DNA from 2 places in the Bariatricus sp. SGI.019 genome. Region 2 is predicted to be linked to the other one. Evidence: riboswitches for the same ligand, from Rfam matches in the RefSeq annotation. Region 2 holds a riboswitch; the other holds the start of a gene.
What was found. Region 2 has a riboswitch for thiamine pyrophosphate ahead of thiC (phosphomethylpyrimidine synthase ThiC). Riboswitches for the same ligand answer to the same signal wherever they lie in the genome.
Positions count from the first base shown of each region.

Region 1: it holds a riboswitch for thiamine pyrophosphate, as region 2 does, so the genes downstream of both, thiS (sulfur carrier protein ThiS) here and thiC (phosphomethylpyrimidine synthase ThiC) in region 2, are expected to answer to the same signal.

Region 1 covers NZ_JBNPOQ010000014.1:17,630-40,938, forward strand. Annotated here, with positions in the region: gene ACQRD1_RS10125 (cation-translocating P-type ATPase) at 1-1,228, opposite strand, end outside; gene ACQRD1_RS10130 (HD domain-containing protein) at 1,298-2,044, opposite strand; gene recQ (DNA helicase RecQ) at 2,119-3,978, opposite strand; gene ACQRD1_RS10140 (hypothetical protein) at 4,072-4,317, shown strand; gene ACQRD1_RS10145 (hypothetical protein) at 4,370-4,654, opposite strand; gene ACQRD1_RS10150 (endonuclease III domain-containing protein) at 4,684-5,322, opposite strand; gene ACQRD1_RS10155 (DUF362 domain-containing protein) at 5,350-6,453, opposite strand; gene ACQRD1_RS10160 (YoaK family protein) at 6,682-7,341, shown strand; gene ACQRD1_RS10165 (chorismate mutase) at 7,613-8,173, opposite strand; gene ACQRD1_RS10170 (MFS transporter) at 8,249-9,430, opposite strand; gene carB (carbamoyl-phosphate synthase large subunit) at 9,586-12,804, shown strand; gene ACQRD1_RS10180 (CorA family divalent cation transporter) at 13,382-14,296, opposite strand; gene ACQRD1_RS10185 (Na/Pi cotransporter family protein) at 14,296-16,005, opposite strand; gene ACQRD1_RS10190 (substrate-binding domain-containing protein) at 16,073-16,960, opposite strand; TPP riboswitch at 17,102-17,208, shown strand; gene thiS (sulfur carrier protein ThiS) at 17,385-17,582, shown strand; gene thiF (sulfur carrier protein ThiS adenylyltransferase ThiF) at 17,586-18,224, shown strand; gene ACQRD1_RS10205 (thiazole synthase) at 18,279-19,055, shown strand; gene thiH (2-iminoacetate synthase ThiH) at 19,068-20,282, shown strand; gene ACQRD1_RS10215 (thiamine phosphate synthase) at 20,275-20,868, shown strand; gene ACQRD1_RS10220 (hypothetical protein) at 20,880-21,851, opposite strand; gene ACQRD1_RS10225 (hypothetical protein) at 21,889-22,878, opposite strand; gene ACQRD1_RS10230 (M18 family aminopeptidase) at 23,033-23,309, opposite strand, start outside.
Region 2 covers NZ_JBNPOQ010000037.1:534-9,799, reverse strand. Annotated here, with positions in the region: gene ACQRD1_RS14335 (GNAT family N-acetyltransferase) at 1-472, shown strand, start outside; gene ACQRD1_RS14330 (HAD family hydrolase) at 485-1,096, shown strand; partial or broken gene ACQRD1_RS14325 (IS1634 family transposase) at 1,245-1,931, opposite strand; gene ACQRD1_RS14320 (glycoside hydrolase family 30 protein) at 1,964-3,133, shown strand; gene ACQRD1_RS14315 (glycoside hydrolase family 43 protein) at 3,153-4,799, shown strand; gene ACQRD1_RS14310 (PH domain-containing protein) at 4,884-5,291, shown strand; gene thiC (phosphomethylpyrimidine synthase ThiC) at 5,891-7,201, opposite strand; TPP riboswitch at 7,376-7,484, opposite strand; gene mscL (large conductance mechanosensitive channel protein MscL) at 7,658-8,092, shown strand; gene ACQRD1_RS14295 (hypothetical protein) at 8,194-8,322, shown strand; partial or broken gene ACQRD1_RS14290 (polyphosphate kinase 1) at 8,476-9,266, shown strand, end outside.

The DNA.
Region 1 (23,309 bases), on a different contig from region 2:
GTACGTAAGATTTTTCCTCAAACACGACTCCACTGTATTTCGTCGCAGATGTGAATGGAATTGTACGAACTGCAACAGCTCCGGTTCCATCTTTAAAATATTCTTTCAGCGCTTCCATCGTACTGTTATCACTGCCCATGGCCTTGACAAAGTCTCCGACCAATTTTTCCAGTTCTGGTGTTGTCTCCTTATCATATAATTGGGTCGGAACCAACTTCTTCACACTCATCGAATTCTCTGTAATAGTTCCTGTCTTATCTACACACAGGACATTTACACGAGCCAGTGTCTCAATACTTTTCATATCATGAAGCAGCACCTTCTTCTTCGCCAGACGCATAGCACTTACAGCCAGAGCAACACTGGCCAAAAGATACAATCCTTCCGGAATCATGCCAATCACTGCCGCTACCATGGAAGTTATGCTATTGCGGAATGTCTCTCCATTAAAGAAGAATCCCTGAACGAACAACACAATTCCAATTGGAATCAGTGCCACCCCCACACACTTGACCAGTTTATCCAATGAACGAATCATCTCCGACTGTTCGCCCTTTTGCATCGCTTTCGCTTCCAACGTCAATTTTGAAATATAAGAATCCACTCCTACTGCTTCCAGCCGGGCATGGCATTGTCCGGCTACCACAAAGCTCCCGGACATCAGATGCTCTCCGCATCTCTTGATAATCTCGTCCGATTCGCCGGTAAGCAAAGCCTCATTAACCCGCACTTCTCCTTCCACAACGACTGCATCTGCGCAGATCTGGTTGCCACTTTTAAATAGAACAATATCGTCCAACACTAATTCTTCCGAATCCACAACTGATTCTTTACCCTCACGTACCACACTGGCATGCGGTGCATTCAGCATATTCAACTTTGCCAATACATTCTTCGACCGGATCTCCTGAATAATACCTATTAAAGTATTAATGATGATCACCGGTAAAAACGTAAGATTCCGAAAAGAACCCACCAGGCAGAGTAGTATTGCCAGCACCAGAAATATCAAGTTAAAATATGTAAATACATTCTCATGTATAATTTCCTTAGTAGTCTGCGCCGGAGGATCTACGGACAGATTCGACCAGCCTCCATCTCTGTGCTCCTGTACCTGCCTGTTTGTAAGGCCTTCTGTATATACCGGCTGGTAACGAGTCACCGGAGTTCGTTCTACTTCATAATCATATTCCCTTTCCTGTACTTCCTGTCTAGACTTCCACTTCATATAATGGCCTCCTCACATGTATGTTAATAATTATACGCCAGGGAAATAGAGAATTCTATAAACATATTCTTAAAAATGTATTATGCTCCTCACTTCTTCCATCTTCGCCACCGTCTCAGGATTGGAATATGGGATTCTATTGATCAGGCGGTCTACATAGTTTTGTTCTCTTATGATCTGAAATGTCGCTTCGTAATTGATATCAAAAAAATATGCCAGATAAGATACCCAGTAATCCATCTTTGTTTTTCTGGTCTGAGAAAGAATAGATTCTTTTCTATAAACTTGTTCCATGACTTCTGGACTGATCTTCGTCTTTCCTACTTCTTCAGCAGAGACTCCCAGCATGGTCTCAATTGGATCTTCCAGTTTGACACGGCAATTATCAAGCTTATCTGCATCCCGGATAATACGGGCATGCATAAGTTCTCGGGAATCTTCGATTCCTTCCAGCTTATAATCACTATGTTTTGCAATAGCCGTCCTTATAATAGAATCCCACGTATTATCCTGCACAAACTGACGAATCATTCCTTCTTCGAACAATATCTGCACACCAAAACTGGCGTGGTCCATGGTATTCGGTTCAAAACTGTTGTATCGTTTCAACTGTTCGAATCTTCCGATATCGTGTAGCAAGCCTATCAGTTGTGCCAACTGCCTATCTTCTTCTGGCAGTCCCATTCTCTGGGTAATCTGGCGACTACATTCTACCACGCCATATGTGTGCACAATCTTCAACCGTATCTTGTCATCGTCCCTGTCATAATGGTTCAGATAACATTCAAACTGCTTTTTTGCATATTGTAAATCCATCATGTTTCTCTACCCTCTTCTGTATCATTAATATGACAACATAGTAATTAATAATTCTCAACAGTGATTCTTGGTTACCTGCAAATAACTTGCAAAAAACGTTCCCCGTATTTTTGTAGTTTGAATTCTCCCACTCCACTGATTCGCAGCATTTCTTCAAGATTCGCAGGATGCGCAGCACTCATTAAGGCAAGTGTTTTATCCGAGAAGATCATATATGGAGGCACCTTTTCTTCCTCGGCAATCTCCCGGCGGAGCACACGAAGAGTTTCAAAGAGCTCCAGATCCTTTTCCGAAAGCATAGCAGCAGCTCCGGCTTTTTTCCTGCTTCCCCTCTTCTGCTTTCTTCCTGACACTTCTTCTTGTTCTTTTTCTTTTGCAAGTTTCATCACAAGTGTACGATTATTTTGCTGGAATTCGGCTGACTTCCTCGTCGTCTGAATGACCGGATACTGGTCACCGGACAATTCCAGATACCCCTGATACATTAATTCCTGTATGATCTGTCTGAGTCTTGCCACTGTTATCTGTGACAAAGTTCCATACTCCGGATTCTGATTCAATCCTTTGGAGAGAATCTTCTGATTCTTCGCGCCACGCAGAATATCAATAATTGTAGAAACACCATAGTTCATTCGATTTGCATCCATACAATGAATAATGGCTCTTGCCTCATTGGTAATATCAACCTCTTCAAACTGAGTCATACAATTCAGACAGTTTCCACAATACCCCGAACTATTCTCTCCAAAATACTTCAATATATAATGGCGCAGGCACTCGGAGGTAAAACAATAGAACGTCATCTGCTTCAAACGCTCAATATCCCGTTCTTTTACAAGCTGGCGTGTGAATTCGTCTAACTCTTCATTATCTTCTCCATTTTCTATAAAAAAACGATTCGTACGCACATCCATGGGTTCATAATAGAGGATGCATTCCGCCGGTTCTCCATCTCTGCCGGCTCGTCCCGCCTCCTGATAATAGCTCTCCATATTCTTCGGCATATTATAATGAATCACAAAGCGCACATCCGACTTATCAATCCCCATACCAAATGCATTGGTTGCCACCATAATCTGACGTCTGTCATAGATAAAGTCTTCCTGATTCTCTTTTCGTTCCTCATCACTTAATCCGGCATGATATCTCGTAACGGAAAATCCTTCCTTTCTCAATCTATAGCAAATGTCTTCCACATTTTTTCTGGTAAGGCAGTAGATGATCCCACTGCTTCCCGAGAACTTTTTCTCCCTGTCTTTCAGATAATGTACCAGTTCTTTGTACTTATCTACCGGCTTTTTTACTGCAAAATGCAGATTCTCTCTGTCAAATCCAGTCGTCATCACGTATGGATTCTGCAACTCTAGAATATCCATAATGTCATCACGTACATCTTCTGTTGCAGTTGCCGTATAAGCTCCAACCACAGGACGATATGGCAGTTTCTTTAGAAATTCCATAATCTTCAGATAACTGGGGCGGAAGTCTTGCCCCCACTGAGAGACACAATGTGCTTCATCCACTGCCAGGAAGGAGATATGCACATTTTCAGATAACGCAAACTCAAGAAATCCTTCCGTCTCCAATCGTTCCGGTGCTACATAGATAATCTTATAACGACCTTCTTTTGCCAGGCGAAGCGCTTTCACGTATTGTCCCATTGTCAGCGAACTGTTCAAAAACGCCGCATGGACTCCTGCCTGATTCAGTGCTCCGACCTGATCCTTCATCAGTGAGATCAAAGGAGAGATGACCAGGGTAATGCCTTCCATCATAAGTGCTGGGATCTGAAAGCACATCGACTTTCCAGCTCCCGTAGGCATAATTCCTAAAACATCCCGTCCCTTCAGGACAGAATCAATCAATGGGCGCTGCCCCTCACGGAACGTGTCATATCCAAAATATTGCTTTAATATATCTATCGGTTCCATTTTCTTTTATTCATTCTCCTTTTGACTATTTCCTCCAATTCCAGTATAATGCCCCATAGGTATATGTTCAAAGGAGGCGAAATCATCATGAATATGAACTTCAATCAGATTGCAATGATTCAAAAAATAAAAAGCTGTATTGACCGTTTCCGCGCCAACCATCCCAAATTTCCTTTATTTATAAACGCAGTATCCAGGGAAGCTCTGATGGAAGGAACAGTGATTGAGATCACAGTCACAACACCAGAGGGAAAGAATTATTGCTCAAATATCAAGTTAAAACAAGACGATATGGAGCTTGTTGAAACTTTGAAAAGCATGAATCTGAATCAACCATAAGCTTTGACAGAAAGATGGCAAGTAATCATTACGATTCACCTGCCATCTCTTTTTATTCCAGACTTGCAAAAAACAATTCATAGAAGTCATCTTCACTTTCCAACATCGGTGAATTCTCTCCGCCTCCATTGGTACTTCTTTTCATAGAAGCATGAAATTCCTCCCCGGCGCTGATCAGTTCCATCTCATAGATCTCATATCCCAATTCCCTGCATGTCCTGCAAAATGCAGCTACCGGATCTGATTCTGTCCGCGTTGCAAGCAATTGCTTTTTAAGTTTCTCATCTTTCAGAGCACGATTCTGTAATTCATCCAGCATTCCTACAATATCTGCCATAACCATCCTCCTATACACTTCTTATGAACTTACTCTACTCCATTTTTCGCACAGATATCTTTCAGACAGCATTTCTCACAATACGGCTTGGTTCGTGCCGTACAGACATCACGCCCATGGTATACCAGACGATGACAGAAGTCACTGCCTTCTTCCGGCGGAATGATCTTCCAGAGTGCCATCTCTACCTTTTTCGGTTCTTTTATTCCATCTACAAGACCGATTCGATTTACCAGACGGATACAATGTGTATCTGTTACAATTGCAGGCTCACCAAACACATCTCCCATGATAAGGTTCGCACTCTTTCTTCCTACACCTGGCAGCTTAAGCAATGCGTTAAAGTCTTTCGGGACTTTCCCGCCGTACTCTTCTTTCAGCATCTTCATACAGGCACTGATATCTCTCGCCTTACTTTTTCCCAATCCACAGGGTCTTACAATCTTCTCGATATCCTCAACATCTGCCGCAGCCAGTGCATCTATATCCGGATATTTCTCATACAATCCTTCTACCACGACATTGACCCGGGCATCCGTACATTGAGCCGCAAGACGGACACTGACCAGAAGCTTCCATGCCTGATCATAATCCAGAGTACATCCCGCATCCGGATATTCTTTTTTCAAACGTTCGATAACTTCCAGTGCCAATTCTGCTTTTGTCATATTTCCTCCTAATTTATAAATGCATTCTTAGATCTCTATCAGTTCGTATTCCTGTGTTCCAAGTCCAATCTTCTCTGCATGTTCCAGACACACCTTCCAGTTTGTAGTCGGTGCAGAATCAATAAAATGATCATGATGCACATGCGGCATCTGATCCAGCTGACTTCCGGCAATCACCGGCATCCGATTCACTGCATCTGCACAGGCACGATCCAGCGCTACTGGGTCAAAGGATGCGAACATTCCTACATCCGGCACGATTGGAATATCATTTTCTGCATGACAGTCACAGTTCGGAGATACATCAATTACCAGACTCACATGAAAATGTGGACGATCCTTCACCACTGCCAGACTGTATTCGGCTATCTTCTTATTTAAAATATCATTGGATTCATCCCCTGCCGGACAGACTGCATCCTTTGGACAGACACCAATACATCTGCCACAGCCAACGCACTTATCATGATTAATAGATGCCTTGCCATCTGTAATAGAAGGTGCATCATGTGCACAGATACGGATACAATTACCGCAGCCCACACATTCTTCCTGTTCCACATATGGCTTTCCTGCACTGTGCATCTCCATCTTTCCAGCTCTGGATCCACAGCCCATGCCAATATTCTTAAGTGCTCCGCCAAAACCGGTAGCCTCATGTCCCTTGAAATGATTCAACGTAATGAATACATCTGCATCCATGACTGCACGTCCAATCTTCGCTTCTTTAACATATTCTCCGTCTACAGGTACCAGTACCTCATCTGTACCCTTCAGTCCATCAGCGATCAACACATGACAGCCTGTAGAAAATGGAGAAAATCCATTCTGATACGCAGAATCCAAGTGATCCAGTGCATTCTTTCTACCACCGACATATAAAGTATTACAATCTGTAAGGAATGGTTTTCCTCCCAGTTCCTTTACCATATCTACAATGACAGCTGCATAGTTTGGACGTAAAAATGCAAGATTCCCCGGTTCTCCAAAATGCATCTTAATTGCCGCATATTTATCTTTAAAATCAATCTCCTCAATACCTGCAGTACGAATCAGGCGTTTTAACTTCTGTGGCAGATTCTCATTGAACGATGCTTTCATATTGGTAAAATAAACTTTTGATTTTTCCATATCGCTTTCCTCCATAATATTCAGCTTGTCATTAATCATACCACAATTCCCTGTTTTCAGCTATAGTTTCAGGGAAATCCTTTGGCCCTTTAAAATTTTGCTAAAGAGAATTTGTAAAACTGACAATTATTATACAAAGTGCTAATTTACTTCTGGACTTGTTGACATGGAAAAAGAATCCTCCTATAATTGGTGCGAAATCAATGCAAGCCAGAAAGGAACTTTATTATGAAACGTGCACTTCAAGTCTCTGAATCTATAGAATTAGGAATCATATTAGCACTTTCCGGCGGTTTCATGGACGCCTACTCCTACCTGGAACGCGGCAGGGTATTTGCCAATGCCCAGACTGGAAATATGCTTCTTTTAGGTGTCTCTCTTTCTGAAGGCAATTTTCATCTGGTCGTACGGTATCTATTCCCTGTATTGGCTTTTGCCATTGGAATCGCCCTGGCCGATGTTGTTCGGATAAAAGGAATAATCCGATTACACTGGAGGCAGATTTCCGTACTGTTTGAAGCTCTGATCCTGGCAACAGTAAGTTTTATGCCTCATAACATGAACCTGTTGGCGAACAGTCTGACTTCTCTGGCATGCGGAATACAGGTGGAAAGTTTCCGCAAGATACATGGAAACGGTATAGCAACTACCATGTGTATCGGCAATCTGCGAAGTGCCACTCAGAACCTGTGCAGTTATTTCTACACAAAAGAGAAAGGGCATCTGGAAAAAGGCCTGCTTTATTATGGCATCATCTTTTGCTTTGTCATCGGTGCTGTAATAGGAAATGCTTTTATCAAGATTTTTCACGAAAAGGCAATTTTATGTTGTTCTGTGATGATGTTTCTGGCATTCATTCTTATGTTCATCGACAGAGAGCGAAGATAAGTTCTGAGAATAAAAAGGAAATAATAATTTAATTTCTTCTTAAGAAATTTTCGATTTCTTTAAGGGATTTAACATACTTTAGACACATTTATACTTTATACTTTAGTACAGATAGTTGAAGAACACATCAACTATCTCCCCCCTCACAAAGTAAAAGCACCTTGGATTGAATACCAGGTGCCGCACTTTACTCTCATTCCTTTTAGATAACTATAACAACAACGAAACCCGTTAGCCGATAAGGTTAACGGGTTTTCGCTGTTATTCTCTCTTATTTTAATCTTAGTATTCGGAAGTCTTCTGCCTCTTTTCCCATCTGGCAGATTAATCTTTTCATATTGCTTTCTCTGACATTGCCGCAAAGCGTCATCGTTACAGTCTGTTCATCATCTATCGTCTCAAAATTCATGTGACAGATGTCTATTTTATTCAGGTTTGCCATATTCAAGAACAGATTGACATTGCCCACGGTGCGCTTGCAGCGAAAAGCAACTTCCACCTGATGATGTTCCTCTCTTGCATCCAGACCTGCTGTTCTCAGAACTTCTTCCAGAACATGATCCTGCATCCCCATCAGAATCCCGTACTGATATCTTCTGCTGACACTCATAAGATGCTGCAAGAATGCTACATACTCTTCCCGAACTTCTGCATTCACATCGGCTGCGCGCTTATTGATAATCTCATCTTCTCTGGCCTTAGAAAACACATCGCCCCCAGTCTTAGCTTTTGCCTCTGCCACATGTCTGGAGCACTCCATACGCTTCAGAAACAGCGGTTTCATCTGTGAATCTATCGCATCAATTTCTTTTCGAACTTCCTCTAATGTCATAATATTTCTCCTTATTATCCTAACAACTTTATCCAACTTATGTCTATCTGACTACATCTTGCAAGATCATAATAACTATACTTTACGGCTCGTTGCAATATGGAGCTTTTCTGACATCACAATCATAAGAACCAATATCACAGCCAAAAAGTATGGGTATAAAGCAACATCAATGTACTGTGCAATTAAGCCGAAGATTGGCGGAACCAGGCAAGTACCCGTATACGCCGAAGCCATCTGCACGCCAATAATAGACTGGCTCAAATCCGCTCCAAAATTCTGCGGCGTTTCATGAATAATGGATGGATAGATTGGTGCACATCCACATCCTATGACCACCAACCCTGCCAGTAAAAGCTCTTGGCTCAGAGGTAGGATCACCAATAAAACTCCTAATACGATCAGAATCTGCCCCATTCGAATCATGTTCCGGTCATTCACCTTCAAAGTAATAAAACCACATATGAATCTTCCCACGGTAATTCCAATATAAAACAGGCTGGCATATCTTGCTGCCTGTTCTGCTGAAATTCCTCGGTTTAACGTGCAATAACTCGCAGCCCACATTCCTGTTGTAGTCTCTAATGCACAATAACAGAAAAAACATACCATAACTTCTTTCACTCCGCTTCTCTTAAGCAGTTGTGAAAATGTCAGATGTTGAAGAGACTGCCCTTCTGATTCTGTACTTTCTCCTGAATGTATTGTCGATTTCTTTTTCCATAATGGAAGACTGATTATCAATATAGCAGTCAGAATAATCTGCAGCAGCGAGATAATACGATATCCTCCATTCCAGCGAAGCCCTCCGGTAATGGTCCATCCCATAATGATTGGCCCTATACTGGCACCAACGCCCCACATACAGTGCAGCCAGCTCATATGTCTTGCAGGATAATGAAGTGCTACAAAGTTATTTAACGCAGCATCCACACTTCCTGCTCCCAGTCCGTAAGGAATCGCCCATAGACACAGCATCCAGAAAGCATGGCTTACTGAAAAGCCAAATAAAGCAACTGCTGTAATAAATACACTGATTGTCGTAACCTTTGCCGCCCCAAGTCTTCTGGTCAGGCGATCACTTGCAAGACTTGAAATAATCGTTCCTGCCGATATGATCATAGATACACTTCCTGCCCAGGATACCGATGCTCCCAATTCCTGGTACATTGTTGGCCATGCTGATCCCAGAAGCGCATCTGGTAATCCAAGACTGATAAAAGCCAGATATATTACAACTAATAATAATGATGTCATTTTCTAATCTCCTTTTTTTGTCTCTTAATAATATAGGACTTTTGTTATAAAAAAGCAAGAAATACATCTTTTCTATAAATTTTCATTTTCCTTTTTTCAATTCTCCTATATAATAGAAAAAGATAAAACAGTATGTCATATTGAGGAGGAAACAAATGTCAAAGAGAACAGATATTCACAAAGTACTTATTATCGGTTCCGGACCGATCATCATTGGACAGGCTTGCGAATTTGATTACTCAGGGACACAGGCTTGCAAAGCATTACGTAAACTGGGCTATGAGATCGTATTGGTGAATTCCAATCCTGCGACCATCATGACAGATCCTGAGATGGCAGATGTTACTTACATCGAGCCGTTGAATGTGGAACGTTTGGAACAGATTATCGCCAAAGAACGGCCAGATGCGCTGCTTCCTAATCTTGGAGGCCAATCTGGACTGAATCTGTGTGCCGAGCTTGCTAAAGAGGGAATTCTTGATAAATATAATGTAAAAGTTATTGGTGTTCAAGTAGATGCCATCGAACGAGGGGAAGACCGCATTGAATTCAAGAAATCTATGAATGCTCTTGGTATTGAGATGGCAAGAAGTGAAGTCGCTTACAGTGTTGAAGAGGCCCTTGATATTGCTGATGAACTTGGATATCCGGTCGTTCTTCGTCCGGCTTACACCATGGGTGGTGCAGGCGGTGGCCTTGTATATAATAAAGAAGAATTAAAAACAGTCTGTGCCAGAGGTCTTCAAGCCAGTCTGGTAGGGCAGGTTCTGGTGGAAGAATCCATCCTTGGCTGGGAAGAACTTGAACTGGAAGTGGTTCGCGATGCTGACAATAATATGATCACCGTATGCTTTATTGAAAATATTGACCCACTGGGTGTGCATACCGGAGATTCTTTCTGTTCTGCTCCAATGCTTACCATCTCAGAAGAATGTCAGAAAAAGCTGCAGGAACAGGCGTATAAGATCGTAGAGTCTGTACAGGTCATTGGCGGAACGAATGTACAATTTGCTCATGATCCAGTAACTGACCGAATCGTAGTTATCGAGATCAATCCAAGAACTTCTCGTTCTTCTGCATTGGCTTCCAAGGCAACTGGTTTCCCGATTGCTCTGGTATCCGCAATGCTGGCTTGTGGATTGACTCTGAAGGATATCCCTTGTGGAAAATACGGTACTCTGGACAAATACGTACCAGACGGTGACTATGTTGTTATTAAATTCGCCCGCTGGGCATTCGAAAAATTCAAAGGTGTAGAAGACAAGCTTGGTACTCAGATGCGTGCTGTCGGTGAAGTCATGAGTATTGGAAAGAACTACAAAGAAGCTTTCCAAAAGGCCATCCGCAGCCTGGAAACCGGACGTTATGGTCTTGGGCATGCCAAAGATTATGACCAGAAGAGTAAGGAAGAACTCTTACAGATGCTGATCACTCCTTCCAGTGACCGTCATTTCATTATGTACGAAGCACTGCGTAAAGGTGCCACTGTTGAAGAGATCTTCGATATTACGAAGGTAAAGACTTATTTCATTGAACAAATGAAAGAACTCGTTGAAGAAGAGGAAGCACTCGCTGCACACAAAGGAAGCCTGCCTTCTGATGAGATGCTCATTTCTGCTAAGAAAAATGGTTTCTCTGACAAATATTTAAGCCAGATTCTGGATATTCCGGAAGAAGACGTACGTAACCGACGCATTGAACTTGGCGTAGAAGAGGCATGGGAAGGTGTCCATGTCAGCGGAACTCCTGACAGTGCTTACTACTACTCTACTTACAATGCAGAAGATAAGAATCCTGTCAAGACAGACAAGCCAAAGATTATGATTCTTGGCGGCGGACCAAACCGTATCGGTCAGGGTATCGAATTCGACTACTGCTGCGTACATGCATCTCTGGCTCTTAAGAAATTAGGATTTGAGACGATTATTGTAAACTGTAACCCTGAGACAGTGTCTACAGATTACGATACTTCCGATAAACTGTATTTTGAACCATTAACCTTAGAAGATGTATTAAGCATCTACAAAAAAGAGCAGCCAGTCGGCGTCATCGCACAATTCGGCGGACAGACTCCTCTGAACCTTGCTTCAGAGCTTGAAAAAAACGGTGTAAAGATTCTTGGAACTTCTCCTTCTGTCATTGATCTTGCCGAAGACCGTGACCTGTTCCGTGAGATGATGGATAAACTGGAGATTCCGATGCCTGAATCTGGCATGGCAACAACCGTAGACGAAGCACTCGCGATTGCAGAAGAGATCGGATACCCTGTCATGGTTCGTCCTTCTTACGTTCTCGGCGGACGTGGAATGGAAGTCGTATATGACGCTGAAAGCATGGAAGGCTACATGAAAGCTGCCGTCGGCGTAACCCCTGACCGTCCGATCCTGATCGACCGTTTCCTGAACCACGCACTGGAATGCGAAGCAGATGCTATCAGTGACGGTAACCACGCCTTCGTTCCTGCTGTCATGGAACACATTGAACTTGCCGGCGTACATTCCGGTGATTCCGCATGTATCATTCCATCTGTACACATCTCCGAAGAAAATGTACAGACTATTAAAGAGTATACCAGAAAGATTGCAGAAGAAATGCATGTCAAAGGTCTGATGAACATGCAGTATGCAATTGAAAAAGGAAAAGTATACGTCCTGGAAGCAAACCCACGTGCATCCCGTACTGTACCACTGGTATCTAAAGTATGCAATATCCGCATGGTGCCGCTTGCCACCGACATTATTACATCTGAACTTACCGGACGTCCATCACCTGTGGCAAATTTAAAAGAACAAAACATTCCATACTATGGAGTGAAAGAGGCGGTCTTCCCATTCAATATGTTCCAGGAAGTAGATCCTGTATTAGGACCAGAGATGAGATCTACCGGCGAAGTATTAGGACTGTCTTCTTACTATGGGGAAGCATTCTACAAGGCTCAGGAAGCTGCACAATCCAAGCTTCCACTGGAAGGCACTGTTCTGATCTCTGTAAACCGCAAGGACAAAGCAGAAGTTGTTGAGATTGCTCAGAGCTTCGCAGATGACGGTTTCAAGATCATTGCCACCGGCAATACCTATGAACTGATTCGTGCTGCCGGAATCGAGGCAGAAAAAGTAAAGAAATTATACGAAGGCCGTCCGAATATTCTGGATATGATCACCAACGGAAAGATTGACCTGATCGTAAACTCTCCGGTCGGCAAGGACAGTATCCATGATGACAGCTACCTGAGAAAAGCTGCAATCAAGGCAAAGATTCCTTATATGACTACAATTGCCGCCGCAAGAGCCACCGCAAAAGGTATCCGCTATGTAAAAGAACATGGCAACGGAGAGGTGCAATCCCTGCAGAAGCTGCACAGTGAGATCCACTAGGGGAATCTTGGATGAGATTGTTTTTTGATTGAGAGTGTACGGCGCGAGGGGTGGATGGAGGGTTTGTAATCCGATGCCCTTCGCTAAGAATCCTTAACAGAAAAAAGAGTGATAATTTTGCAACCAGGCTGATTCACCCCGAAATCTTGATGATTTCGAGGCTCAGCAGCCTTTTCAGATTTGGTTTGAAACCAAATCTTCATGCAAAATTATCACTCTTTTTTCTGTAACGGCTTCTATCGCTTGTCCAGACGGATTACAAACCCTCCATCCACCCCTCGCGCCTGACATTCTCAATCGCAGGAACATCTCATCCGGGGAGGGATTCCGCCCCTTACGCTTCTTGGGAATCCCTGCCGGTAGTTGGCGGAGAATTCGAGGAGATGGGCAGATTGAGAAGGCTAAGCGGAGCGTAATGAAAATCCTTGCCCGCGATGTTGGCTCTCCAGAGAAGAGCGCCTTTGCGCGAATCTTTGGAGAGTTTACATCCCGGTGCAAGAGTTGAATGAGAGCGAAGCATCGAAGCAATCTGCCCATCCCCTCGAATTCGGCCCCCAACCACCAAGATTTCCCCTCTTCACAGCATCTTCTTTCTCTTGAAGAACAGGATGCAGAATACGACTACGATGAGACTAAGCACACAGACGCCGGGATATCCATGTTCCAGGCCTGGCATGTCTTTGAAGTTCATTCCAAACCATCCAGTGATCAGTGTCAGTGGGAAGAAGATGGTCGATACCACGGTTAAAAACTGCATATTTTTATTCTGTTCGGCATCTACCTGAGACTGATAGGCATCTCTTACCTGTTGTGCATATTCCAGAAGATGCGCCGTTCTTCCCATCAGTCGGTCTGCACGGTCGGCGATGGTTCCAAAGTAGCGCAGCTGCTTCTTGGCAAAGAATCCATTTTCATTCTCTTCCAATTCCTTTCCCATATCCATCAATTCATCATAATATACCCGCAAAGTCAGGAGTTCCTTGCGAATTGGTATGATCTCATTCTGGAACCCTTCGGTCTTTCCTTCCAGGACTTTTTCTTCCATTGTCATAATCAGACGCTCATAGCGTCCCAGAAGTTCCAGGTCTCTGCTCATGAACTGCGTGATGAAATTATAGATAAATCGTTCTTTGGTATTCCCTTGCTTAGACTTGCTTCTTCGAATCCTCACGATCAGCCGTCTGGCAAAGTCATCATCATCGATGATCACAATATGGCGTTGATTAATGAAGAAGAGGATTCGATATCTGCTGCCCAGAACATCCAGTAATTTGGGTATACAAAGAGACCCTGCCAGACATTCCTGTTGGGTCTCGATCTTACAAAAACATACTTCTGACAGACTGATATCACCTTCGTATATCATCCCGGCAAGCGACATGGCTTCTTTCGCATGCCGGGAATCTGTGATAAATACTGCCTGTTTGTTTTCCTGTATTAATTGGTTTTCATCGATACTTTCTAAAGTCTCTCCCAGAGCCAATATCATCATCAGGCCTTCATTTCCTCTCCATTTGCTGTTACATTAATGAAATAATTCAGATCTACCTGTCCCAGGGCTGCATCTGCAATATTCATACAACTATTACTCATACGATCAATGCTGTGCAGAATCTGGTTAAATGGCGCCGTAAGGTTGGCCGCACATTTGCCCTTTCCAACTCTGGTCATATGGCCTTTTCTCATATTGATATCAAGTTCAATCACTTTTTCTTTCTTCTTAAGAATCTTCTTGGCATTCTCCAGATCGCCTGTGGTCATCGCCTGCATTGCCTCTGAATACATACTTTCTATCATATTCAGAATCTTCTCCAGATCTTTCATGGCATCTTTAGAATATTTGTATTTCTTTTCTATCTTATCTCTAATGCCTTCTGCTACATCCTCACACAAGGATCCCATACGGTCAATATCGCTTAAGACATACATAATTCCTGCCGTCTGGGTTGCCTGTTCTTCTGTCAGTACACCGGCAGAGAACAAATCTGCCAGGTATTCTGTAATTCTTCCATTCAGATTGCTTGCAATCGCTGCTTTTTCAAATACATCTTCCAAAAGCGGCATTTCCTCTTTCTTTACTGCTTTCGATGTATCCTGAAGCATCGTTCTGACCACTTCGCCGCAGTGAACCACTTCTTTTGCAACAAGCTGTAATGCTGCTGTCGGCTGGCTGACCAGTCTCTCATCCAGATACAACGGTTCTGCCGGATCATAAAGCTCTTTCTTTCCATCCGGTACAATGCGCATTACAATCTTGACCATCAGCCAGATCAGCGGAATCCAGATCAATGTCATTACACAGTTAAACGTCGTATGTGCATTGGCAATCTGCCGGGAGATTACTTCCACTTCTGGTCCTTTTGGAGATATCATCTGCACAAATTTGGCAAATGGATTGATAAACCAGATGAACAGAAGACATCCTGATATATTGAAGATACAATGTGCAACCGCTGTTCTCTTGGCATCTTTTGGCTGGCCTACACTGGCAAGTAATGCCGTAATTGTTGTACCAATATTATCGCCAAGAAGAATCGGAATGGCACCGGTAAGGCCAAGGATACTGGTCACTCCATCTGGTCCTGCCTGTGAAGCGAAGTTCTGAAGTACCGCAATCGTGGCACTGCTACTCTGCACGACTAATGTCATCAGAGTACCCACTGCAACGCCAAGAATCGGGATATCTGCAACCTTTCCGATCATATCGGTAAATACCGGACTGGATGCAAGTGGTTTCATGACATCTCCCATGGTCTCAATTCCGAGGAATAACAGACCAAATGCAAAAAGAGTCTGGCCAATGCTTTTTGCTTTTTCTGATTTTGCAATAAAGGAAATAATAAATCCGAGAAAGATAATTACATATATGTAATCGCTGATCTTAAATGCAATGATCTGCGCTGTCATTGTGGTTCCGATATTGGCACCAAGAATAATTGAGATTGCCTGCGGCAGATTCATAAGCCCTGCGCTGACGAATCCAATTGCCATGACTGTTGTCGCACTACTGCTCTGAAGTACCGCTGTTGTCAATGCTCCGGCTAACACTCCAAGCACCGGGTTCTTCGTAAGCATTGCAAGAATGCTTTTCATCTTCTCTCCTGCCGCTTTCTGGAGGCATTCGCTCATCATATTCATCCCATAAATAAATATTGCCAGTCCGCCTAACAGGCCAAAGACTATCTGTACTTTACTATCCATCTTAATCTCCTTCTATCTTATGAACTTGTATTTGAATCTATAGGAACGTTTTCTGATTATTCATACTCTATCCAGCTTCATTTAACTCTTTCCACTCATTGATATCACCGGTATAGATTTTCTTTAATGTGTCCAATGATATATCTTCCAGTGGATTTTGTTCATTTACAATGACTGCAATATTGTCATTGGCAATGATTTCATAATCAAGTAATTCTGCCTCATAATCTTTTAAGTCTCTGGAGGCCATTCCAAAATCACACTTTCCGGACATCGCCTGATTCAATCCTTCTGTAGAATCAGACTGTTCAATCTCAATCTTTGCATTCGGATTAATCAACATATAGGCTTCTGCCAGTTCTTCCATAAGTGGTGCAACAGAAGTAGATCCATTTATGGTAATCGTTCCGCCGGCCTTATTCGACAGAAACGTACTGCTCTTCGCTACCGTTTCATAATTCTCCCCTACAATCTCCTGCCCTGCACCGTGGATATAAGTCAGGAAATCCTCTTCTACCTCGTTTAGCTCTCCTACATATGTCAGATAAAAGGAACGGCTCAGAGGATACTTTTTATCTCCGGCATCTGCCGCAATTCCTTCCACTTTCAATTGCTTCATCCCTTCTGCTTCCTGTATCGAGCCCTCTGATACATAGCCAATTGCCGCATCATCATCGCTTACCATATCTATCACTTCTTCTGCATTACCGGCAATCTGTGCATCCGTCCGCGTCTGATCCGCCTGATCTTCTGATTCTGCCTGAAAATCTGCAAGCCGCGCAAATGTACTCCTTGTACCGGAACCTTCTTCTCTGGAGATCACCTGTATCTCTCCCAGTTCATCCAGCCCCTCTACTTTTACAGTATCCTGAGACTCACTGCTGTCCTGACAGGCAGTGCTGCCGATCACAATACTTGCTGCAAGTAAAACTAATAAGAATTTTTTTACTCTCATGCATGTTTCCTCCTATTTTACGTTATTCAGCGTACTCTTCTTTTGTAAAAACAGAATCGGGGAATTGTTAAATCTATGTAAAATCATTATTTTTACAAAATTGGTTGACTTTTTTTTCATATTTTCCTATACTAATTCCTGTAAACAGAAACGGGGAGCTTATGTACTAGGCTGAGAGGAAGTTGAGAACTTCGACCCATATACCTGATTTGGATAATGCCAACGTAGGAACGTATCGAATAAAAATGCGGGAGATGCTTTGGTATCTCTCTTTTTTTATACAGAAGGCCTTATCTTAAAAACAGAATACGGTAAAGTTGAGAGTGAGCGAGAGTTCATGAAGGGGTGCACCACCACGGGTGTATTACTTTGTGAACTCTTTTTTATATCTGATCACTTATGACTGCCGGGAAAGGAGACACACATGATCACAGTAAATGGACAGGCTGTTTCACTGGAAAAGCCTATCACCGTTGCCGAATATCTGGCTCAGAACCAGTATCGGATCGAACGGATTGCCGTAGAGATGAACGGCGAGATTCTTCCTAAGAAGAATTATGCTGCCGTTACACTGAAAGATGGAGACAAACTGGAAGTGGTAAGTTTTGTAGGAGGGGGCTAGAATATGAAACAACTTACAAAAGAACAGATCTATGAAGCACTCAATGAGCGTCATTCCCCACAGGTTCAGGAATTACTGTCTCAGGGAAGAGTTGCCATTGCAGGTCTTGGCGGACTTGGATCTAATGTTGCATTTGCACTGTCCCGTATCGGCGTCGGACACTTGCATCTGATTGATTTTGATGTCGTAGACATTACGAATCTGAATCGTCAACAATACTTTACAGAGCATATCGGTATGTATAAGACCGATGCTCTGAAACCACAGCTTCTGCGGATCAATCCCTACCTGGATATCCGCACAGACTGTGTAAAAGTCACAGAAGAGAATCTGCCGGAATTATTTCAGAATGATTCTATTATCTGCGAAGCCTTCGACCGTCCGGAGGCCAAGGCTTTGCTGGTCAATGGAATCCTGGAACATTTTCCTGAAAAGAAGCTGGTATCCGGTTCCGGTATGGCAGGATATGGAAGCAGTAATTCCATCCGCACCCGGAGGGTCACTTCCAACTTCTATCTCTGTGGGGATGAGACCACCGAACCTTCTGCCGGAAATGGACTCATGGCTCCGCGGGTTGCTATCTGTGCCGCCCACGAAGCAAATATGATTACACGACTCCTTCTGGGCGAAACCAGCGTATAATCTTCAAAAAAAGCATCGAAAACTATGAATAATCAAAGAAAGAAGGAAACATCTATGAATCAGAATGACGATAAATTTATCCTAGGCGGACATGAATTTACTTCCCGCTTTATCCTGGGTTCCGGGAAATTCTCCTTAGAACTTGTGAAAGCCTGCATCGAGAAGGCAGAAGCACAGATTATCACACTGGCACTTCGCCGTGCAAACGAAGGTGGACTTGCCAACATCCTGGATTATATCCCGGATAATGTAACGCTCCTGCCCAACACTTCCGGAGCCAGAAATGCAGAAGAAGCAGTCCGTATTGCCCGTCTTTCCCGTGAAGTCGGCTGCGGAGACTTTGTGAAGATCGAAGTTATCCACGACTCCAAATATCTGCTGCCGGATAACTATGAGACCATCAAAGCTACGGAAATCCTGGCAAAAGAGGGATTCGTAGTAATGCCATACATGTATCCGGATCTGAATGCTGCCAGAGACCTTGCAAACGCCGGCGCTGCCTGCATTATGCCGCTTGGCTCTCCAATCGGCTCCAACAAGGGGCTCTGCACCAAAGATTTCATCCAGATTCTAATTGACGAGATCGATCTTCCAATTATTGTAGATGCCGGTATCGGTCGCCCTTCTCAGGCCTGTGAAGCTATGGAGATGGGTGCCTCTGCAGTCATGGCTAATACTGCCATTGCCACTGCCGGTGACATTCCGGTAATGGCAGAAGCATTTAAAAAGGCAATCGAGGCCGGAAGAAGTGCATATCTGTCTGGTCTTGGACGGACGATTGAAAAAGGCGCCAGTGCTTCTTCCCCGCTGACCGGATTCTTACAGGATTAAGGAGGTGTACAGATGAAGGATGAACACGTAAATGAAAGTATCTTAAGTGAAGAGATACTGGAAGACCAGAAGAAAAACCGGATCGATCATATGACCTATCTTCCTGATATGGAAGTATTAGAATCAGATGTTATGGACCGAGTCATCTCTGAGATGAATCAATATGATTATGACCAATATACAGAAGCCGACGTAAGACAGGCTCTTGCCAGAGATAATCGGACACCGGAAGATTTTAAAGCTCTTCTTTCTCCTGCTGCACTTCCACTTCTGGAAGAGATCGCACAGGCTGCACGGAAGGAGACAAGAAAGCATTTTGGCAACAGTGTCAATATGTTTACGCCCCTTTATATTGCCAACTATTGTGAAAACTACTGCATCTACTGTGGATTTAACTGTCACAATAAGATCAACCGCGCCAAATTAAATGACCGAGAGATTGAACTGGAGATGGCTGCCATTGCCAGGACAGGTCTTCAGGAAATCTTGATTTTGACCGGTGAAAGTCGTAAAATGTCTGATGTAAAATACATTGGAGAAGCCTGCAAAATCGCAAGAAAATACTTCAAGGTCATCGGCCTCGAAGTGTATCCGATGAACTCCGATGAATATGCATACCTTCACGAATGCGGTGCCGATTATGTGACCGTATTCCAGGAAACCTATAATTCAGACAAGTACGAGACGCTTCATCTTGCCGGACATAAGCGGATCTTCCCTTATCGTCTGAATGCACAGGAACGTGCCTTAAAGGGTGGCATGCGAGGAGTCGGATTCGCTGCTCTTCTTGGTCTGGATGACTTCCGCAAGGATGCATTTGCCACCGGATATCATGCCTATCTTCTGCAGCGCAAATACCCTCATGCAGAGATTGCATTCTCCTGTCCAAGGCTTCGTCCGATCATTAATAATGACCGCATCAATCCAAAAGATGTTCACGAACCTCAGCTTCTTCAGGTGGTATGTGCTTACCGGCTCTTCATGCCATTTGCAAGCATCACTGTATCCACCCGTGAATGTGCCCGTGTCCGTGACAATCTGGTAAATATTGCGGCCACCAAGATATCTGCCGGTGTCAGCACCGGAATCGGCAGCCATGTCGATGAGATTGAAGAAAAAGGAGACGACCAGTTCGAGATCTCTGACGGAAGATCCGTTGATGAAGTATACAACGCCCTTCTGGAGCATGATCTCCAGCCAGTCATGAATGATTATGTATATGTATAAAGGAGAAAATATATATCAGAATATCATCGCAGTCAGCAACCGCACGATCTGCTCCCGGCCATTGCCGGAACAGATTGCGCGGATCTGCCGCTTACATCCGAAAGCAGTAATCTTAAGGGAAAAGGATCTTCCGGAAGAAGAATACCGTGTACTGGCGCGTGAGATAATGGATATCTGTAACGCCAACCATGTTCCCTGCATTCTCCATAGCTTTCTGGAAATTGCACATGAACTGCACTGCACATCCATCCATCTGCCGCTTCATCTGCTTCAGGATTACCGACAGGAGCATCCTGCCATTCTTAAGCACTTTTCTGTCATCGGCACCTCCGTCCATTCCGTCGAAGATGCTAAGAAAGCCCAGGTACTTGGCGCTGCTTATCTGACAGCCGGTCATATCTATGCCACAGACTGTAAAAAAAATCTGCCCCCGCGAGGAACAGATTTTTTAAGACAGGTATGCCAGAGTGTGGACATACCTGTCTATGCTATTGGCGGAATACATCCAGATGCGCAGCAGTTATCCGAAGTACTATCCTGCGGCGCCAGAGGTGGATGCATTATGTCCGGAATGATGAAGCTGTAATTCTTCTCTCACTATTCCATTGTGTAGGAAGCCGTACCTATGGATGTATATGTATCTGCATCCATGACCTCAATGGAGAATTCCAGGCTCTCGATATCATCCATCGTTTCAGCATCTACTTCATCAAAACTAGATAACTCTCCGATAACTTTCACCCCTGCCTCCATGATGTACGGAACATTCAGAAATGCATCCATCATGAAATCATTCACCGAAAGATCCTCATCCGATACGAAGACTGCTTTATCGGAACTATTTTCAACAAATACATCGATCGTCAGCTCTTTGTCCTCATCAAGTTCTTTTCCAAGAACAACGATTCGGATACCATCCTGATTAAATATCTCATCTCCTTCTATCTCTGGGAGCTTGAGTTCCCCATCATATGCATCCGTCTGAACCGTTACTACTTCTCCCCATGGCAGATCTTCTGCACCGAGCGTTTCCTCATCCTCTGGATCGGTAAATTTCATAGCTGACATGGAAATATCTATCTGCTGTACATCCCCCAGATACTTTTCCAATGAATCGTTCAAATATACGCTCAATTCAACGGTTTCCGTCTTTCCTGTATCTATAGTGTGAAAATAATTTTCTACAAATTTGTCAAAGTCATCTCCCGTCTCTTTCTGCATTTCCAGTATCGATGAAATATTCTCACTTCCCATAAACTCGCTATATTCATCAATCATATATCCGTTGATATTCAAGCTGGTTTTATCTACCGCAATCATTGAATCCGTATTATTTTCCACTTCAATAAGTATTGCGTGTGAACTTGTGTCTGTAATCTGATATCCGGTAACCGTCATCTTGACATCTTCCTGGTCATAGACAACCTGATCACATTCATACTTTGTACCGCTGTTCTTCTTTTCTTTACTCCCTGATGACTTTGTTCCTGAAGAACTATTTCCACCACATCCGGCCAGCCCCAGTACAAGGGCCAGGACCATGAGCATTGCTGTCCATCTTCTTTTCATACGAGATCCTCCAATCTTCTCCTGTATTCTTGTGTCTTTATGGTGTATAGGTCAGCATTCCTGTATCTGCGATTAATCCTTCATCGTCATAACCATAGAACCAGTTTGCCGCATCGAATATTTTCAATCCAAGTTGCATTTCTTTCACATCTTCCACTGCGCTTTCATCCGGAACCGTCTCATCATACCAGATGACCAGAGCATCGACGGAATAGGTCCCTGCCGGTATCTCAAAGGAATTCATATCTCCGCCTTCTTCCGGGACAAATCCGTCGACAGACACGTCATAACTTTGTAATATAATGTCCATATCTGTTGTATTCTCTACATATAGATATAATCCATAATCCATGCTTGAAAATGCAGATAATTCCTTTGCTACAATACGGACACCATTCTGATTATATAATTCTGTTCCTTCTGCGATTGCATCCGTGTCCATATTGTCATATGCAGATGTCTGGATGTTCGCTACATCTGATGTATACAATACGGAACTATCATCATAATAATCTTTACTGGAATCTCTGACTGTAAACTCTACATCAACGCTTCCTACCGTATCAATCCCTGCTTTTTTCAAAAATTCATCACTAGATGGGTTTAACGGTAATGTTTCGTTTGCCTTCTTGCCTGCCGGCACATCACACAGATTCACTCCGAAATAAGCATCTGGCATATAGCATCCATTTACAAATAACTTCGATACCGCGATGCTGATTCCATACTCTGTGTCGTTCTCTATCAACAATTTGATCGCCGGTTCTTTGCTATATTCATCATTTTCAATAGATGTAGCCGTAACCTTAAGTCCTTCCCAGTCGACAAGAACCGTTTCATCAATGGTCAGATCCTTCTCTTTTGACTTTTTTTCAGAAGATTCCTTTTTTTCTTCTGTTTTCTTTTCTTCTTTTTGCTCAGCAGAACCTCCAGAATTCCCACACCCTGCCGCACTAAATGCCATTCCCAGCACCAGAACCAGCACAAGTGACAGTTTCCCTAGTTTCCTCATACACTTTCTCTTCATACACTTTCCTCCTGATTTGTCTTTAGATGTATTGATACAATCATTTTATCATCTCTATATCTCTTGCTTCAACGCGGTGAAACTTAACATTTTTACTGAGCAAAATAAAAAGGAAAAGACAGACCAGGTAATCTATCTCTTCCTTAAATAAATCTTATCTAATCATGTATTCTCCCGAACCGGTTTCCACAACTGATGACTGATAGAATTCCTTAGCAACCCTGATCAGATAATCCGTATCTTTCGCTCCGCCGGTCTCATAAGGAGAATGCATTGCGAGCTGTGCTAATCCAATATCTATCGTATTGACAGCTACCTGGGTTCCCGATATGTTTCCGAGTGTAGAGCCTCCAAGGATATCCGATCGGTTCACATAGGTCTGATATGGAACTTTCGCCCTCTCACAGAGCTGTGTGAAGATTGCTGCTGCC
Region 2 (9,266 bases):
GAAAGTTACTTTTCGGTATGCAGTTCGCGAGGATGCTGCATTAATTCTTCGGTTTATTAAAAAACTTGCGGAATATGAAAAAATACCGGAGTCAGTCTACGCTACAGAAGAGTTTCTGGAAGAGTGGATGTTCGATAAGCAAAGAGCAGAAGTAATATTTGCACAGATTGACGGAAAGGAAATTGGATTTGTTTTCTTTTATCAGACATTTCCTGCTTACCTTGGAAAAGGCGGAATCTATATTGACGATTTGTATGTTGATCCAGAATACCGGGGAAAGGGTTATGGAAAACAGATGATAAAGTATATGGCAAGAACAGCTCTGGAGCGTGATTGTGGAAGAATGGAATGGTGTTGTCTGAACTGGAATCAATCAAGTATGGATTTCTATCGCTCAATGGGTGCAATACCACTTGATGAATGTACAATTTTTCGTGCGCCTGAAAATGTATTAAAGGCGATTATAGAGTAGGTGTGATTTATAATGATAAAAAATATTGTTTTCGATATGGGCAATGTACTTCTTGATTATAATCCAGATGTCTGCCTGAATTATTTTCTGGATAATGAAGACGACAAAGCTTTGATTAAAAAAATATTATTCAATGGGCAGGAATGGATAGATGCTGACCGGGGACTGCTGACTGATGAGGATATATATGAGCGTGTAAAGGATCAGATTCCAGAGCGCCTTCATCCTGCACTTAAGAATTGTGCAACGAGATGGCATATGTGTATGAAACCTGTCGATGGTGCAAAAGAATTCTGTGAATATGTGAAAGAAAATGGATATCATCTATATGTTCTGTCTAATGCAAGTACCTCTTTTTATGACTATTTTCCAGAATTTGCACCGATTTCATATTTTGATGGAATCGTGGTATCCTGTGATATACATATTATAAAACCGGAAAGAGGTATTTATGAATATTTACTGAATCAATATCAACTCATTGCGGAAGAATGTTTCTTTATTGATGACAGACCGGAAAATATTGAAGGCGCAAGGCAGATTGGAATGAATGGGGTAGTATTTTACGGTGATTTCCAGGAAATCAAAGAATTACTCTTACAGATAACAGACGAAAGAATATAGTTAGCAGACCAATTTGGCTGCTTTGCTTGACATATGCAGACAGGATTGCTATGATAATCCCATCTTTGACAGTTAATAAAAGACAAAACAGCCGCAAAGCCTGTATTTATGGGCTATGTGGCTGTTTGTTCGTTTGCATCGATATGTGCTATATTTTTGCTTTTGTGCTAGTTATCTTTTTTGTCTTTGAAATAATTCCTCGCATGGAGGCTTTTGATATAAATTCAAAGTCTGTTCTTAATCCAAATGAACTGTGAAGAGCATCTGTTAGTTTTGTGCGTTTGTAAGAAGGAATGTAACCACTGTCCTTGCTTAATAGTGTCATATTCATACCACGTAATGTTTCCAAAATCTGAGTGCATGTAAACCCTTCCCCCAGTTTCTTTTCTAATAATCTATATACTAAGAGACTGATATAACACGTAAGAAAATGTGCTTTGATACGATCGTCTCTCTGTACATAGACGGGTCTGGCTTCAAAATCGGATTTCATGATTCGAAAGTTTTCTTCGATTTCCCAACGTTGCTTGTTAATCTTAATGATTTCCGATGGGTTATCTTCAAGGTTTGTTACAACAGCATAAAAACCATCATACATGGATTCTTCATTTATGCGTTCTTCATCCAATTCATAAACAGACTTATCTGCGATTTCACCATCTGGTGTAATGCTAGTCTTTTGAATGAATCGTGCAGGGTCGTTTTGATTCTTTCCTCGTCTGCATTTTCCTGGAGACTGAATCATTTTCAGTGCACGGTCAATCTGACGACTACGAATTTTTTGTTGATAAGCTTTATATTTAGGAGAGTAAGTAACAATAATCGTTTCATCCATTCGGAGGTGCAATTACTGATGCCGCAGGATATGTGTTTTCTCACTTATCCAGCGAACAACAGGACAAAATGTTATCAACTTATTTTGCATCGGAACATATGGGATATAATCAAGTCAGAATTCATATGGACAGTTGTGATTTTTCCACCCATATGTATGAAGCAGATCCATATAAGGATGATACGGAACTTGAGAAATTTTCTTTCGCAGATACTGAAAAATACATTATCCCATTATTAGAAGCAGCGGAGAAAAAAGCCGGAAAGAAGTTAAAAATCATGTTGTCTGCATGGTCACCGCCGGCATATATGAAGACCAACCATGGAAGAAAAGAAGGCGGTTCTCTGAAATACGAATATCGTGCACGTTGGGCAGAATATCTGTGCCGATATATCAGAGAATTTAAAGACAGAGGATTTGAAGTTGTGTGGATGTCTGTACAAAATGAGCCAAAAGCTGTTCAAGACTGGGATTCCTGTGTCTATACAGCAGAAGAAGAGAAAGTATTCTTAAGAGATTATCTGGTACCAGCTATGAAAAACCATGACCTTGATGATATCGAAATATTCATCTGGGATCATAACAAAGAGCGCATTTTTGACAGAGCAGAAGCAATCATTGATGAGACAACAGATTCTATGGTTGATGGACTTGCTTTTCACTGGTATAGTGGAGATCACTTTGAGGCATTAGACCTGGTTCATCAGATTCATCCCGACAAAAAACTGATACTTTCCGAAAGCTGTCTGGAATTTGGCAAATATGATAAAGATGCTGAAGCGGAGAACGCCGCTCGCCTCGCCCATGATATGATTGGAAATCTTAATCATTGGATGGTTGGTTTTTATGACTGGAACATATTACTAGATGGAGAAGGCGGACCGAATCACACGCAGAACTACTGCGAGGCTCCTTATATGTTTGATATGGAGAATGACCGGTTAATAGATCGCATGTGTCTGGGATATTACTGCCATTTCGCAAATTTTATAAAGCCAGGAGCAATAAGGATTGCAAGCACAAAGTATACAGATCAGTTAGATCTGACGGCTTGGAAAAATAATAATGACAGTATAGTATTTGTATTGCTGAATCGGCAATCAGAATCTAAGACTTGTTATCTTCGTATTGCAGGTCAGCAGTTTGAGTTTGTGATTCCGCCGAATTCCATTATCACTGGACAGATAGAAGAGAATTGTTAATATAGGGAGAACATAAATTATGATAAAGAATCCAATACTTCCCGGATTTAATCCGGATCCATGTATCTGCAGAAAAGGGGAAGATTATTATCTTGCAGTTTCCACATTTGAATGGTTTCCTGGAATTCCAATCTACCATTCTAAGGATCTGAAGAACTGGGAACTATATACTCATGTTCTGACAGATGACCAGGAAGTAGACCTAAAAAAATTACCTTCTGCGAAGGGAATCTGGGCACCTTGCCTGACTTATTGTGAGGAAGAGGATCTGTTCTATGTGGTATATGGCATTATGAATTCTATGAATGCCAGATACTTTGACGTAGATAATTATCTGATCACAGCAAAGGATATCAAAGGTCCATGGAGTGAACCGGTCTATCTTCATTCTTCTGGCTTTGATGCATCAATATTCCATGACGATGACGGACGTAAATGGGTTGTATCCCTTGAATGGGAGACGAGAGAAGGCTATGAAAAACCAGGAGCAATCTGTATGGTGGAATATTCACCGGAAAAGAAAGAAATCATTGGTTATCCAAAGCGAATCTGGAGTGGCGGAACAGACAGAGGCTGTATTGAAGCACCCCATTTGACTAAAAAGAATAGCTATTATTATATTATGTGTGCAGAGGGTGGCACAGGATATAATCACTGTGTGACCATGGGACGTTCAGCTAATATCTGGGGGCCATATGAAAAAGATCCCAAAAATCCAATTGTGACATCGGTTCCGGGAGATTCTTATGAGCGTCATGATCCAGATCATTTAAAGCCGAAATACTATAATTCAGAATCTGTACTTCAAAAATCAGGACATGGAAGTTACGTAGAGACACCGGATGGCGAAGTCTATCTGGTTCATCTGACTGCACGGTCGTTTGTACCGGAACTGCGCTGTACACTTGGAAGAGAGACGGCAATTCAGAAAATGATGTGGACGAAAGATCATTGGCTTCGCATGGCAGACGGAAGTAATCTGGCAAAGGTTGAAGTTCCAGAAAGCACTCTTGCGGAATATCCGGTTGCACAGATTCCGGATTATGATGATTTTGATTCCGAAGAACTCGGCATCTGGTATTATGCTCCAAGAATGATGCCTCAATCCTTTGCAGATGTAAAGGCTCGTCCGGGTTACGTCAGAATCCGCGGACAAGAATCCCGTACATCACTGAATAGGGTCAGTATCCTTGCCCGCAAGCTTACAAGTGTCTATGCCAGAATTACAACAAAAATGGAATTCGTCCCAGTAGTTCATCAGCATAGTGCTGGGCTCATCTTATATTATGACAATATGAATTATATCAATCTCAGAAAATATTACAGTGAAACGTTGAGCCAGAGTGCATTGTCAATTATTCAGCTTGAAAATGGAGAGAAAACAGAATTCTTAAATTCTCGGATTCCGATAGAAGATGGCCCAGTCTATCTGCGACTCTACATTGAAGGACGTAAGTCCTGGTTCGAGTGGAGCCTGGATGGAAACAAGTATCAAAAGATTGGAAGAGTCTTTGATACAACAAAATTTTCGGATGAATATTGCAAATATGGAGAATTTACAGGAACCATGGTAGGAATCACCTGTGCCGACCGTGTCAAGCACAAACATTATGCCGATTTTGACTTTTTCGAATATGTTGCAGATGAAGACAAAAATGTAGAATAAAAGAAAACAAAAAAAGATTGTCTCCGTTGAAATTCGTATGTATAATAGCAGTAGCAAATACGAATGAACAACGGAGGCTTTTTTATGACATTCAAAGGGAAAATCGATATATGGTGGTATGTAGTTATCGCACTATTAAATGGGGTTACATTGGGAATTACACTCAATGTCGGATTTACAACGGTATGGGGATATCTGATTTTATTAGTTTTAGTAGATTTATATTCTATTCCCGTATTATTTAGAAACGAAGTTATTGTTGATAAAAAACAAGTAGTAATACATTTTGGATTATTGACAAAGACTCTCCCTACACAAGAAATCACATCAATACGGAAAATGAAAAATTATTCAGCATCCTTTGCCGCATCCTTTGACCGGGTAGGAATCGAGTCGAAAAGAATGAGTACCGTTTTCGTTGCATTATACGAGAATCGAGAATTTGCAAATGAACTAATGAAGCTGAACAAAAAGATTAAATATGTAATTTAGTTAGGAATTTAGATTAGTTAGTTGGTAATTGGAAGGTGTACGGCGCAAGGAAGCTGGATAGGCTGGTCTGTTTCCGTCCAGCCTATCCAACTCCCTTGCGCCTGACATTCCCAATTACTGAACAAACTCATCTGGAGGAATTCCTGGCGAGAAGCGCAATGGGGAGCGATGTTTTTATACTATTTATCATTATTTCAATGGAAGAATCAGTTAGTTATTCTGCCTGTTTTTTGACAATATCATTACTGATATCTTTCCCTCTGCATGACGCGCAGGAATCCTCCCGGATGAGGAAGTTGCGGATTTGGGGGATGTCAGGCGAGAAGATGGATGGGATGGTTGCCATTCGTTGGACAAGCGATAGAATCCGTTACAGGAAAAGAAGCAGATATTTTGTGCGAAGATTTGGCTTCAAGCCAGATCTGAGAAGGCTGCTGAGCCTCGAAATCATCAAGATTTCGGGGTGAATCAGCCTGGTCACAAAATATCTGCTTCTTTTCCTGTTATGGATTCTTAGCGAAGGACTCCGCAATGGCAACCATCCCATCCATCCTCTCGCCGTACACACCCATTACCAACTAACTCATCTAAATTCCCATTTACTCGTCAAAAATACTTACAATTTCTCCATCCAGGATTCGATTCGTATTTTTTACTGCGCAGAAGTTTCCACACATACTACAGGTGTCTTCTTTTTCTGGTTTTGCTTCTTCACGATAACGACGTGCTTTTTCAGGATCCATGCTAAGCTTGAACATTGCTTCCCAGTCAAGGCGTTTTCTTGCTTCACTCATCTGATAATCCCAATCTGTTGCGCCAGGAATTCCTTTTGCTATATCAGCTGCGTGTGCTGCGATTTTTGCAGCTACGATACCTTCCTTTACATCAGCAGCATTTGGAAGACGTAAGTGTTCAGCCGGAGTGACATAACATAAAAATGCAGCGCCAGATGCAGCTGCGATTGCGCCTCCAATAGCAGAAGTAATATGGTCATATCCAGGAGCAACATCGGTTACCAATGGACCAAGTACATAGAACGGTGCACCATGACACAAGGTTTTTTGAATTTCCATATTTGCAGCGATCTGATTCATAGGCATATGTCCAGGTCCTTCAATCATAACCTGTACATCCTTGGCCCAGGCACGCTTGGTCAGTTCTCCCAGGGTAATCAACTCCTCGATTTGTGCGGTATCAGTAGCATCTGCAATACAGCCTGGACGACATGCGTCTCCAAGGCTCATCGTAATATCATATTCACGACAGATATCAAGGATCTCATCATAATGTTCATAGAACGGGTTCTCTTCCCCGGTCATTTCCATCCAGGCAAACATAATGGAGCCTCCGCGAGATACGATATTCATCAGACGTTTGTTCTGTTTAAATCTTGCAGCCGTTGCGCGATTCATACCACAATGAATCGTCATAAAATCCACACCATCTTCTGCATGCATTCTTACAATATCCAGCCATTCCTGCGCAGTAATCTGTCCCAACGGTTTGTGGTAATAAACGACTGCATCATAAATTGGAACTGTACCGATCATGGCAGGGCATTCTTGTGTGAGTTTACGACGAAAACTTCTGGTATCTCCATAGGAACTTAGATCCATGATTGCCTCTGCTCCCATTTCTACAGCAGAACGTACCTTCTCATACTCCATATCCACATCTTTCCAGTCGCGGGAGACTCCTAAGTTGACATTAATCTTTGTAGTTAACTTAGCGCCTACTCCGCTTGGATTCAAAGAAGTGTGTTTTTTGTTGCATGGAATGATAATCTCTCCTTTGGCAATTGCATTGCGCAGATCTTCTACATCCCAGTGTTCTTTTTCTGCAACAATTTTCATTTCAGGTGTGACGATACCCTGACGGGCAGCATCCATCTGTGTTGTGTAACCAGACATATTCTTTTCCTCCTTCACTTTGCTTTTAATGAACATATTCATTAAATTTTATAGTGCGGCAAAAGGTGGTGCTCCCAATCTGCCGCATGAGGTATTGAGAAAGAGCAAAAGTGTGCATTCTCGCGAAATGTTTTTATAAAACAAAAAACGGTACGCAAAGGAAGCATACCGTACATAATTCATACTTTATGTCCCTACGTTGGCATTATCCAAATCAGGTCATGGGTTAAAGCACACTAGCTTACTCTCAGCCTGCTTAAAGCAAGCACCCCTTTTATACTTAGTTATTATATCGTGCTTTTTTGTGAAATACAATAACAAATTATTGAATTTGATTTTCAAGGAAAGAATGATGCGTCTGTTAATATCAGAAAATGTAGTAATTATTCTGTACAGTTTATAGACTATTTATTATAATGATTAATAACAGTTCGATCATAAGGAGGAAGACGAAAGATGAAAAACTTTATAAAAGAATTTAAGGAGTTTATCAGCCGTGGCAATGTCATGGATATGGCAGTAGGTATTATCATAGGCGGTGCGTTTACCAGTATTGTGTCTTCATTTGTAGAAGATATCATCAATCCAATTCTTGGATTATTTGGAGGAATGAATTTTGACAAGCTGTCCTGGAATATTCTTGGTGAGGTGACCTTGAATTATGGAAAATTTTTAACAGCTGTCATCAATTTCCTGATTATGGCATTAGTACTGTTTATAATCATCAAAGCAATGAACAACGCTGCTGCAAAGTTTGCACCGAAAAAAGAAGAGGAAGAAGCGCCTGTAACGACAAAAACTTGTCCGTTTTGCAAAAGTGAGATTGCAATTGATGCACTTAGATGTCCACATTGCACTTCTGTGCTAGAGGAAAGTCCGGATTTAACATAGACTTAAACGTGATTTCATATAATAAAAATAATTCTACGATAAATTATCTTTATCAAAAGATATATTAAGTATTATATGAACCATGAAAGGATGTCTGTGTTATGCGTAAAGAGAGAAGAAACCGGAAACAGATTAAAAACGATATGATAAGGTACTATTCCAGCATGGAATCTAAAGTTGATCCAAAAGCAAAAGAAATATTTAAAAGAAAACCATATAAAGTAGCTTAGATTCAAAAATCTCCGTGACAAAATCACGGAGATTTTTTTTACATGAATTTAACATAGATTATAAATGCTCTTTTTGTAGTTGTGATATATGTAATACGATATAAACTTATACAATACTGATAAAGAAAGGTGTATACAATGGATAATATGTATATGAACAGAGAATTATCCTGGCTCAAATTCAATGAACGAGTACTGGAAGAAGCAGAAAATCCATCTGTGCCGTTATGTGAAAGGCTGACATTTATGTCAATCTATCAGACTAATATGGATGAATTTTTTATGGTGCGTGTGGGTTCACTTTTTGATCAGACATTGCTTCAAAAAGAAATCCGGGAGAATAAGACAGGGATGACTTCTCAGGAACAAGTAGATGCAATATTGAAGCAGACTCGTAAGACAGACTGCCGTAAAGAAGCTGTCTATGACGAACTCATGGAATGTATTGCAAAAGAAGGAATTCAAATTTTAAGATTCCAGGATATTGATTCCGAAGGATGCAAGTATCTGGAAAAATATTTTGATTCAGAGATTGCCCCACTAATTTCGCCAACTGTTGTAGGTAGACGGCAGCCATTCCCATTTCTTCGCAATAAAGAGATATATGCAGTTGTTGTGTTGGAAACAAAGAATAAAAAAGAAAGAATAGGTCTGATTCCATGTACCGGTAGTGTATTTGGCCGTATGGTCAATATTCCTGGCATGCAGGGAAGTTACATATTGACAGAAGAATTAATTTTACATTTTGTATCAAAAATATTCAAGGGCTATAAGATTAAATCAAAATCCCTTATGCGCGTTACAAGAAATGCAGATATTGACGCGGACGCTCTGTATGATGAAGATCTGGATTACCGGGAATTTATGGTAGGTATCATTAAGCAAAGGAAGAAGTTGGCACCAATCCGTCTGGAGCTTTCAAGAGAAATGGATTCTTATGGCAT